DNA from 2 places in the Paracoccus sp. NBH48 genome. Region 2 is predicted to be linked to the other one. Evidence: riboswitches for the same ligand, from Rfam matches in the RefSeq annotation. Region 2 holds a riboswitch; the other holds the start of a gene.
The links. Region 2 has a riboswitch for thiamine pyrophosphate ahead of F1642_RS07720 (thiamine ABC transporter substrate binding subunit). Riboswitches for the same ligand answer to the same signal wherever they lie in the genome.

Region 1 (5,523 bases), on a different contig from region 2:
GCAGGAAATCACCGTTCAGCGCCGTGGCCACGCGGGCCTCGCCCCAGCCCAGTTCGGACAGCGCGTCGGCCACGGTGGTGGCGGCGATGTCGCGGGGGTTCCGTTGACCTCAATCCTCATGGACCAGTTCTCCCTTGGTTTCGGTGATCATGTAATCGGCCGCCTGGCGCGCCAGCGCGGGGGCCATCAGGTATCCGTGACGGAACAGCCCGTTCAGGTGCAGCACCCGCCCTCGGACGGTCACGCGCGGGATGTTGTCCGGAAATGCCGGGCGCAGATCGGCGCCCATCTCGACGATGGCGCTCTCTGCAAAGCGGGGATCCAGCGCATAGGCCGCCGACAGCAGTTCCAGCACCGACCGGGCGGTGGGGCGCGCACGGGATGCGCTTTCGATCTGGGTCGCGCCCAGCATGAACAGGCCGCCCGCACGCGGCACGATGTACAGCGGATGACGCGGATGCAGCAGGCGGACCGGCCGCGTCAGGGCGATGTCGGGCGCGTGCAGGACGACCATCTCGCCGCGCACGCCGCGGAGGTCGGGCAGGGCAGCGGACAGTCCGCGGGCATCGATCACCGGGCCTGCGACGTCGCCGGGTTCGGCGGTCGCGCATTCGATGCCGATGCCGCGCGCGGCCAGCCACGCGGCCAGATCCGCCAAGGCATGTCGGGGGTCCAGATGCGCCTCGGTTGGAAAGATCAGGCCGGGCCGGGGCTGCAGGTCTGGTTCCAGATCGGCGCTGTCGCAGGGGTGATGCGCCGTGGCACGGCGGGCAAAGCGGGCCAGCTCCGCCCGGTCGCGGTCCAGCGCCAGGACCAGCGTGCCGCGCCGCGTAACGGGCGTGATTGCGGACCAGGCATCGGCGGCTTCTGCGCCAAGGCGGGTGATCACGGGGTCGGCGGTCACGCCCTCGCACTGCGGGGCCAGCATGCCGCCGGCCCACCATGAGCAGCCGTGTGGGCCGGGCGCGCCTTTGCGGTCCAGGATGCGCGGGGTCAGCCCGCGCTGCACCAGCACATGGGCCGCGAACAGCCCGGCCACGCCCGCGCCGATGATGGTGACATCAGCCATGCGACCAGACCGCATGGAAATGATGCACCGGCCCGTGCCCCGACCCCACGCACAGATCGTCCGCCGCCGCGATCGCGCGTTGCAGATAGCGGTGTGCGACCCCCACCGCCTGCTCCAGCGGCAGGCCGTGTGCCAGGCCTGCGGCGATGGCCGCCGACAGCGTGCAGCCGGTGCCATGCGTGTTGCGGGTGGACAGGCGTCGGGCGCTGAAGGGCGTCGCCCCCTGCGCGGTCACCAGAAGGTCGGTGCAGATCGCGCCCTCGCCATGCCCACCCTTCATCAGCACGGCCCCCGCGCCCATGGCGCGCAGCGCAGCACCCTGTTCGGCCATCTGGGCCGGGGTGGTGGCCGGGGCACAACCCAGCAGGCAGGCGGCCTCGGGCAGGTTCGGGGTCAGCAGCGTCGCGCAGCCTAACAGGGCACGCAGCGCGTCGATGGCATCGGGCGGCAGCAGGCGGTCGCCCGATTTCGCCACCATCACCGGGTCCAGCACGATGGGCAGGTCGCAGCCGTCCAGACCACCCGCCACCGTGGCGATGGCCTGGGCCCCGCCCAGCATGCCCAGCTTGACCGCCCGGACGTCCAGATCGTCCAGAACGGCACGCATCTGCCCCGCGATCATCGCGGGGCTGGCCGGTTCGACCAAGGCCACGGTGCGGGTGTTCTGCGCCGTCAGCGCGGTCACGACGCTGGCGCCATAGCAGCCAAGGGCCGAAAAGGTCTTCAGATCCGCCTGAATGCCGGCGCCGCCGCCCGAATCGGACCCGGCGATGGTCAGGGCAATGGGTGCTGTCACGTCGTCCCCCGTAATGTGGCGGGTCGTGACCGGGCAAAGGGGTGGGGACACAGGGCGGGCCGACGGCCGCGCCGATATCTGCACCGTTCCCTCCGCCGGTATGACCCGGATCAGGTTCGATGGGTTGGCTGTCGCCTCTCAGCCCCTGTGACGGGACACCCCAACGGTTTGCCCCCCAAGGCTAGGCGCGGCGGGCGCGGGGCGCAAGGGGGGCTTTTCGCGCCCGCGCGATTGTCGCAGGATGGCGGGGCAGCGGACGGGGGACAGATGGACAGGCGCGGGCTGGAGATGACGGTGCTGATGTCGCCGGACATGGCGAATTTCAGCGGCAAGGTGCATGGCGGCGCGCTTTTGGCCTGCCTGGACCGGGTGGCCTATGCCTGCGCGTCGCGCTGGTCGGGAGAATATGCGGTGACCCTGTCCGTCGACCAGGTGACCTTCAAGGAGGCCATCCACGTGGGAGAGCTGGTGACCTTTCGCGCGCGGGTGAACCATACCGGCCGCACCTCGATGGAGGTCGGCATCCGGGTCGAGGCCGAGAACATCCGCCGCGGCACCCGCAGGCATACCAATTCCTGCTATTTCACCATGGTCGCGGTCGACGAACGCGGCCATCCTGTGCCGGTCCCCAAGCCCGAGCTTGAGGACGACATCGACCGCCAGCGCTGGCGGTCGGCCGAGGTCAGGCGCGCCATGCGGCGCGAGATCGCGGCCCGCCAGGAGGCCGCGTCGAACACCCCCTGATTGGGCGTGGACTTTGCGATCCAAACCGCGTAGGGAACCGCCTTTGGCCCTGCTAGTCCGGGGCGGCGGGTGCAGGGTGGGCCGGTCGCAGCGACGATAGGTGCCGCTCATCGGGTCGCTCACGGCCCCCGCATTTTGGCGAATCACATGACTGAACTGAATTTCCCCGCGCCGCTTCAGGCGGCGTTGGCCGACAAGGGCTATGAGACGTTGACTGCCGTGCAGTCGGCGGTGCTGGCGCCCGAGGCCGCGGGCCGCGACGTGCTGGTCTCGGCCCAGACCGGGTCGGGCAAGACCGTGGCCTTTGGCTTGGCGATGGGCGCGGACCTTCTGGACGGCGACCGCATCATCGCGGGCGAGCTGCCGCTGGCCCTGGCCATCGCGCCCACGCGCGAACTGGCGCTGCAGGTCGCGCGCGAGCTGGAATGGCTTTATGCCGGCACCGGCGCGCAGATCGCCACCTGCGTCGGTGGCATGGACTATCGCAACGAAAAGCGCGCCCTGCAGCGCGGCGCGCAGATCGTGGTCGGCACGCCCGGCCGCCTGCGCGACCATATCGACCGCGGCAGCCTGGACCTGTCGGACCTGCGCGCGGCCGTCCTGGACGAGGCCGACGAGATGCTGGACCTGGGCTTCCGCGAGGACCTGGAGTTCATCCTGGGCGCCGCCCCGGTCGAGCGCCGCACGCTGATGTTCTCGGCCACGGTGCCGTCGGCAATCGAGAAGCTGGCCCGCGATTTCCAGCGCGACGCCCTGCGCATCGCCGCCATGGGCGAGGCGCGCCAGCACGGCGACATCGCCTATCGCGCCTATACCGTGACCGCGCGCGACCGCGAGCCCGCGATCTTCAACCTGCTGCGCATCCACGAGGCGCAGACCGCCATCGTCTTCTGCAAGACGCGGGCCAACGTGAACCACCTGCTGGCGCGGATGTCGAACCGGGGCTTCAAATGCGTGGCCCTGTCGGGCGAGCTGTCCCAGCAGGAGCGGACCCATGCGTTGCAGGCGCTGCGTGACGGGCGCGCCCGCGTCTGCATCGCCACCGACGTGGCCGCGCGCGGCATCGACCTGCCGGGGCTGGAGCTGGTGATCCACGCGGACCTGCCAACCAACCCCGACACGATGCTGCACCGGTCGGGCCGCACCGGGCGTGCGGGCTCCAAGGGCGTGTCCGCGCTGATCGTGCCGTCGGCCGATTATCGTCGGGCACAGCGCCTGCTGCAGAACGCCAAGGTCTCGGCCGAATGGCTGGACGCGCCGACCGCGGACGAGGTGCGGGCGCGCGATGATCAGCGCATGCTGGACCATCCCGGCCTGCACGAACCCGTGGGCGACGACGCCGCCTTGGCCGCGCAGCTGCTGGAGCAGTTCAGCGCCGAACAGGTCGCCGCCGCCTTCCTGCGCCTGTGGCGCGAAGGCCGCCCTGCCGCCGAGGAATTGTCCGAGGCGCATGCGCCCCCTGCACCGATGGCTCCCCGTGCGCAGCGCGAGTTCGGCCCGTCTGTCTGGTTCACGCTGTCGGTCGGTCATTCCGGTCGGGCCGAGGCGCGCTGGCTGCTGCCCAAGGTCTGCGATGCGGGCGGGATCACCCGCGACAGCATCGGCGCAATCCGCGTCAAGCAGGACCTGTCCTATATCCAGATCGCGTCGGAAGTCGCCGCCAAGTTCGGCGATTTCATCGAGATCACCCCGGAGGTCACCATGCGCCGCATGGACGGCGCCCCCGACCTCGACGCGCCGATCGAGCGGGCGCCCCGCGCCCCGCGCACCGACAACCGTTCCGAGGGTCGCAAGCCCGCGCCCCGTGCCAAGCACGCCGCGTCGGACGAGGGTCACCACGCCCGCGTCAAGTCCGCCCGCGGCGGCTGGCTGCCCGATGATGCCCCCGCCGAACCGCGCGAGACCGGACCGCATGCGGCCGTGAAATCGTGGAAGAAGAAGTCGTCGGCCGACGCTGGCAAGGGCCCCAAGCCGGCCTGGGCCAAGTCCAGGCCCGCCGGCGACAAGGCGGGTGCCCCCAAGGCGCATCGCAAGGGACCCAAGCGGCCCGCCTGACCGGCAACTGCCCGCGGGGCCAAGCAACTGCCTGACAAACAGGCAGTGGGCCCTGCACGCTCTGCAATCCACATGGCCCTCGCGCCCGAAGCTCCCTTGCGGGGTTTCGGGCGCGACGCGTTCGGGGCATGGAATGTCGCAATTGATATTGCCAGTCGGGCAGGGCGACGCTTAACCTGATCCTTGCGCTGAATAACCAACGACATAACAGGGAGAGCGCTTTTGCTGGACGACCGCCACGGCGACGCATTCGTCGCCTTCGAGCATGTGCAAAAAAGCTATGATGGACAGACACTTGTCGTCAAAGACTTGAATCTGTCGATCGGACGGGGTGAATTTCTGACGATGCTGGGGCCGTCCGGTTCCGGCAAGACCACCTGCCTGATGATGCTGGCGGGCTTCGAGACCGCGACGAACGGAGAGATCCGTCTTGGCGGGCGTCCGATCAACCAGGTGCCGCCGCACAAGCGCGGGATCGGCATGGTGTTCCAGAACTATGCCCTGTTCCCGCACATGACCGTCGGAGAGAACCTGTCCTTTCCGCTGGAGGTCCGCGGGATGGGCAAGGACGAACGCCAGACGCGCATCGCCCGCGCGCTGGACATGGTGCAGATGGGCAAGTTCGCGAACCGGCGTCCGGCGCAGCTGTCCGGCGGGCAGCAACAGCGGATCGCCCTGGCCCGCGCCCTGGTGTTCGACCCCGAACTGGTGCTGATGGACGAGCCGCTTGGCGCCTTGGACAAGCAGCTTCGCGAGCATATGCAGTTCGAGATCAAGCACCTGCACGAGAAACTTGGAATCACCGTCGTCTATGTGACCCATGACCAGGGCGAGGCCCTGACCATGTCGGACCGCATCG
Region 2 (5,523 bases):
CCGCCTATGGATCGCCTAGCCCAGATAGGCGCGCAGTCCCGGCGGCGGATCGTCCAGCAGCGGCCCGGTGGGGCGGGGCGGATGGACGCGCCCCTCCTCGACCAGCAGGGTGTCGGGCGCGAAGGCGCGGGCATCCTCGGGGTCATGGGTCACCATCAGCACGGTCGTGTCCGCCGCGACCTGCGCCAGAAGCGCCAGCATCTCGGCCTTGAGCGCAGGACCCAGGGCCGCGAAGGGCTCGTCCAAGAGCAGCAATGGCCGCGCGCGCAGCAGGACGCGGGCCAGGGCGACGCGGCTCTGCTGACCGCCCGATAGGCTGTCGGGACGCCGGTTCCCGGTTCCGGTCAGTCCGACGTGATCCAGAACCTCCAGGACACGCGCCTTCTGGACGCGATCCAGCCGCAGGTCCGGGCGCAGGCCCATGCCCACATTTTGTTTCACGCTTAGATGCGGAAACAAATTGTTGTTCTGAAACAGGATCGACAGCGGTCGCTTGCCAGGCGGCAGCGCGGTGATGTCGGCGCCGTCCCACAGCAGGCGGCCCCGGGTCGGCGTCAGAAACCCCGCGACCAGCGCCAGCAGCGTCGACTTGCCGGAACCCGACGCCCCGATCACCGCATGGCGGCCCCGCGGCACGGTCAGGTCGGCGGTCAGCGTGAAGTCGTCCTGACGCAGCAGGATGTCCTGGAACTCAAGTGCCATGGCGTCCTCCCCGGTCGAAGGCCCAGAAAAGGCCCAGGCTGAGCGCCATCAACAGCAGAGCGCAGGCCGCCGCATCGGCCATCCGATAGCCGTTCATCAGCTGATAGAGCATCAGCGGCAGCGTCGGGTTGTCGCCCGCGAAAAGTGTGATCACACCCAGATCGCCCATGGCCAGCGCCGCGGCCAATCCCGCGCCGAACCCCAGGGGCCGGGCCAGGCGCGGCAGGACCAAGAGCCGCAGCCGTGCCCAGCCCCGCAGGTCCAGCGATGCGGCAAGCTGGCCGTAATCCTGTTCCAGCGCCCGCGCCGCCGGGATCAGCGCGCGCAGTGCGAAGGGCAGGGCCATCGCCGCGTTGATCAGCGCCGTGACCGGCAGGGCCATCTGCTGGGGCGTGACCGTGCCGCGCAGCAGGATGAACAGCCCCGTGCCCAGCACCAGCGGAGAGGCGATCAGCGGCAGCATGCCTGCGGCCTCGACCCAACGGGCCCCGCCGCGGGCGATGGTCAGTGCCAGTGCCAGCGCCGCCCCCGACGACAGCAGGGCCGACGTCACCGCCATTGCGATGGAACGCAGGGCCGCATCCCAGACCTCGGGCGGCAGGCCGGTCAGGCGCGGCAGGCCCGTGGCCGCGACCGAGATCAGCGGCGCCAGCAGGAACATCGCCGCCGCCGTGATCACCGCCGCATCCGCCAGCCGCCGCCAGCCGCCGGGCGCGGGCGGCCCGCCCATCGCGTCCAGCCCTGCGCCGAACCCCGCCGGAACGGCAACGCGGGCGGCCAGCGCCGCCGCCCCGATGCAGATGGCGATCTGCACCATCCCCAGGGCCGCCGCGCGCCCCAAGTCGAAATCAAAGCGGAACGCCTGATAGATGGCCAGCTCCACCGTCGTGGCGCGCGGCCCCCCGCCCAGGGCCAAGGCCACCGTGAACGATGTCAGGCAGACCAGGAACACCGCCAGCCACACGCCGGGCAGGACGCCGCGCAGCATCGGACGTTCCAGATGGCGGGCGATGTCGCGGGGCGCGAAATCCAGGGACGCGGCCAGCCGGAAGCGTTCCGCGGGAATCGCCTGCCAGCCCTGCAGGATCAGCCGCACCGACAGCGGCAGGTTGAAGAACACATGCGCCAGGATCACCCCCTGCCAGCCATAGATACCGATGGCGGGCAGGCCCAGGGCCTCCAGCGCGCCGTTCAGCGCACCGTTGCGCCCGAAGATCGCGATCAGGCCCAGGACCGCCACGATCACCGGCAGGATGAAGGGCGCGCCCAACAGCGTGACCAGCAGCCCGCGCCCCCGGAACCGCCGCCGCGCAAGCGCGCGCGCGACCGGGACGGCCAGCGCCGCCGACAGGGTCGCGGACAGCGCCGCCTGCCACAGGGTGAACCAGACCGCGCGCAGATCCCATTCGGTGAGCCCCGACAGCCCGCCCGCGACCCAAGCCACCGCCGCCAGCGTGCCCAGGATCAGGGCGGCCAGCGCGCCCGCGATGGCGTGGCCGATGCTCAGCGGAAGGCCCGCTGCCATTCGTCCAGGGCGGGGGCGCGCAGGGCTTCTGCCTCGTCCTCGGACAGGAACAGGGTCTTGTCGGGGCGGGGCAGGTCGCGCATCACCTGCGGCCAGTCGGCTTGCGGCAGTTTTGCCGGCAGGGACCAGTTGGCCAGCGGGATCGTCGCCTGGAAATCGAGGGTCAGCACCCAGTCCATGAAGGCTTGCGCCAGCTCCGGCTGATCGGTGCCCGCGACCTGGGCCACCAGTTCGGCCATGAAGTAATGCCCCTCGGGGAAGATCGCGGCGCGCTTGGTGTCGTCCTCCTCGGCGGCGATGTGATAGGCGGGCGAGGTGGTGTAGGACAGGACCATGTCCGCCTCTCCGTCGGTGAACAGGCCATAGGATTCGGACCAGCCGCGGGTGACGGTCAGCACCTTGGGGGCCAGCTTGGCCCAGGCCTCGCCCGCCTGATCGCCATAGACCGACTTGACCCACAGCAGCATCGCCAGACCCGACACCGAACTGCGCGGGTCCTGGATGACGATGCTGATATCCTCGGCCTCCAGCAGCTCGGCAAAGCTGGCGGGCGGGTTCTCCAGCCGGGTGCTGTCATAGACGAAGGCCGTCTCGCCCCAGTTGTAGGGCAGGAAGATGTCGTCCTCCCATGCGATGGGCAGCGACAGGTCGGACGTGTCCTGCCCGTGCGGTGCGAACAGACCCGATGCGCGGGCGCGCGCGGTCATGTCGGTGTTCAGGCCGAAGACGATGTCGGCCTGGGTGCCCGCCCCCTCCATCAGGATGCGGGGCAGCACGTCGCCGGTCACGAATTGCAGGTCGCAATCGCAGATCGCCTCGAACCCCTCCTCGATGGCGGGGCCGGGGCCCCATTCGCTGGTGACGCTGTCGCCGGCATAGACGGTCAGGACGCGATCCTGGGCCAGGGCGGGGGTGGCCAGCAGCAAAGCGGGGATCAGGACGGATTTCATCGGCAGCCTCTCTTGTCGGAATGTCGAAAAGAAGGGGGTGCGCACCTTCCCTCCGCCGGTGTGAGCCGGATCAGGTTCAACGGGTCCGCTGTCGCGTCTCAGCCCGCATGGGGCACCCCGAGGTGATCCCGAATGTAGAGGTTTCGCGCGCCCGCGCAAGCGGATAGAACCCGCCCATGACCAAGGACATGTCTGATCAGCCCACGCCGATGATGGCGCAATATCTTGCAATCCGGGAGGCCAATCCCGGCGCGCTGCTGTTCTATCGCATGGGCGATTTCTACGAGATGTTCTTCGACGACGCGGTCGCCGCCGCCGCCGCGCTGGACATCGCGCTGACCAAACGCGGCACCCATGCGGGTGAGCCCATCCCGATGTGCGGCGTGCCCGTCCATGCGGCCGAGGGCTATCTGCTGACGCTGATCCGCAAGGGTTTCCGCGTGGCCATCGCCGAACAGATGGAGGACCCCGCGGAAGCCAAGAAGCGCGGGTCGAAATCGGTCGTGGCGCGCGACGTGGTGCGGCTGGTGACGCCGGGCACCCTGACCGAGGAATCGCTGCTGGAGGCGCGGCGCCACAATTACCTGGCGGCCTTCGTGGTGGTCCGCGAGGAGGGCGCGCTGGCCTGGGTCGACATCTCGACCGGCGCGTTTTCGGTGATGGATTGCCCCCTGCCGCGTCTGGCCCCCGAGCTGGCGCGGCTGGCCCCGCGCGAGGTCCTGGCCTGCGACACCGGGCTGGAGGAGCTGATCGGCGATGCGGGCGCGGTGATGACCGACCTGCATGCCAGCGCGTTCGACAGCAATGCGGGCACGCGGCGGCTCTGCGCGCTCTATGGCGTCGAGACGCTGGACGGGTTCGGCAGCTTCACCCGCGCCGAACTGGCCGCGATGGGCGCCATCGTCGATTATCTGGACATGACGCAGAAGGGCCGCCTGCCGCTGCTGCGCCCGCCCATGCGCGAACGCGCGGGCGGCACGATGCAGATCGACGCCGCGACCCGGCGCAATCTGGAGCTGACCCAGGCCCTGTCGGGCGGGCGCGAGGGATCGCTGCTGGCGGCCATCGACCGCACCGTGACCGCGCCGGGCGCGCGCCTCATGGAACGGCGGATCAGCGCTCCGTCGCGCGATCTCGCGCTGATCGCGGCGCGCCATGATGCGGTGGCGGCGCTGGCGGGGGATGCGCGGCTGCTCTCGGATCTGCGCGGCGCGCTGGCGCGGGTGCCGGACATGGACCGGGCGCTGTCGCGGCTGGCGCTGGACCGGGGCGGGCCGCGCGATCTGGCCGCGATCCGGGCGGGGCTGACGCAGGGCGCGGCGATCGCCGTGCGGCTGCCCGGCGACGCGCCGCCCGTGCTGCGCGATGCGGCGGGTGATCTGGTCGGCCATGAGGGGCTGGTTGACCTCCTGGACGATGCGCTGGTGGCCGAGCCGCCTTTGCTGGCGCGGGATGGCGGCTTCGTGGCCGAGGGGCATGACGCCGATCTGGACCAGACCCGTCGCCTGCGCGACGAGGGGCGGGGCGTCATCGCGGGCATGCAGGCCGATTACGCGGTCCTGGCCGGGGTCGGCAGCCTGAAGATCAAGCATAACAACGTTCTGGGCTATTTCATCGAGACGACGACCACCCATGCCGAGCGCATGATGGCCGCGCCGCTGAACCAGACCTTCATCCACCGCCAGACCACTGCGAACCAGATCCGCTTCACCACGGTGGAACTCAGCGAACTGGAAACCCGCATCCTGAACGCCCGCGACCGCGCGTTGGAGATCGAGCGGGGCATCTTCGACCGCCTGCGGACGGCGATCCTGGATCAGGCGGCGCGGATCGGTCAGGCCGCCCGCGCCCTGGCCGAGATCGACCTGGCCTGCGCCTTCGCCGATCTGGCCTCGGGCGAGGGCTGGGTCCGGCCGCGCGTCGATGACAGCCGCGCCTTCGTCATCGAAGGCGGCCGCCACCCGGTCGTGGAACGCGCGCTGCGCCGGAAGGCGGAAAGCTTCGTCGCCAACGACTGCGACCTGACCACCGGGGCCACGCCCGCGATCTGGCTGCTGACCGGGCCGAACATGGCGGGCAAGTCGACCTTCCTGCGCCAGAACGCGCTGATCGCGGTGCTGGCGCAGGCGGGCGCCTTTGTTCCCGCGCGGGCGGCGCATATCGGGCTGGTCAGCCAGCTGTTTTCCCGTGTAGGGGCCGCCGACGATCTGGCGCGGGGGCGGTCCACCTTCATGGTCGAGATGGTGGAAACCGCCGCGATCCTGAACCAGGCCGATGACCGCGCGCTGGTGATCCTGGACGAGATCGGGCGCGGCACCTCGACCTGGGACGGGCTGTCGATTGCCT

Region 1: another riboswitch for thiamine pyrophosphate. It lies ahead of thiD (bifunctional hydroxymethylpyrimidine kinase/phosphomethylpyrimidine kinase); the one in region 2 lies ahead of F1642_RS07720 (thiamine ABC transporter substrate binding subunit).

What each region holds. Positions count from the first base shown of each region.
Region 1 covers NZ_VUOJ01000002.1:187,342-192,864, reverse strand. The annotation lists gene thiS (sulfur carrier protein ThiS) at 1-73, opposite strand, end outside; gene F1642_RS04420 (FAD-dependent oxidoreductase) at 110-1,069, opposite strand; gene thiD (bifunctional hydroxymethylpyrimidine kinase/phosphomethylpyrimidine kinase) at 1,062-1,865, opposite strand; TPP riboswitch at 1,936-2,038, opposite strand; gene F1642_RS04410 (acyl-CoA thioesterase) at 2,133-2,609, shown strand; gene F1642_RS04405 (DEAD/DEAH box helicase) at 2,757-4,664, shown strand; gene F1642_RS04400 (ABC transporter ATP-binding protein) at 4,887-5,523, shown strand, end outside.
Region 2 covers NZ_VUOJ01000004.1:171,417-176,939, reverse strand. The annotation lists gene F1642_RS07735 (DUF2474 family protein) at 1-19, shown strand, start outside; gene F1642_RS07730 (ATP-binding cassette domain-containing protein) at 16-702, opposite strand; gene F1642_RS07725 (ABC transporter permease subunit) at 692-2,227, opposite strand; gene F1642_RS07720 (thiamine ABC transporter substrate binding subunit) at 2,206-3,177, opposite strand; TPP riboswitch at 3,208-3,307, opposite strand; gene mutS (DNA mismatch repair protein MutS) at 3,366-5,523, shown strand, end outside.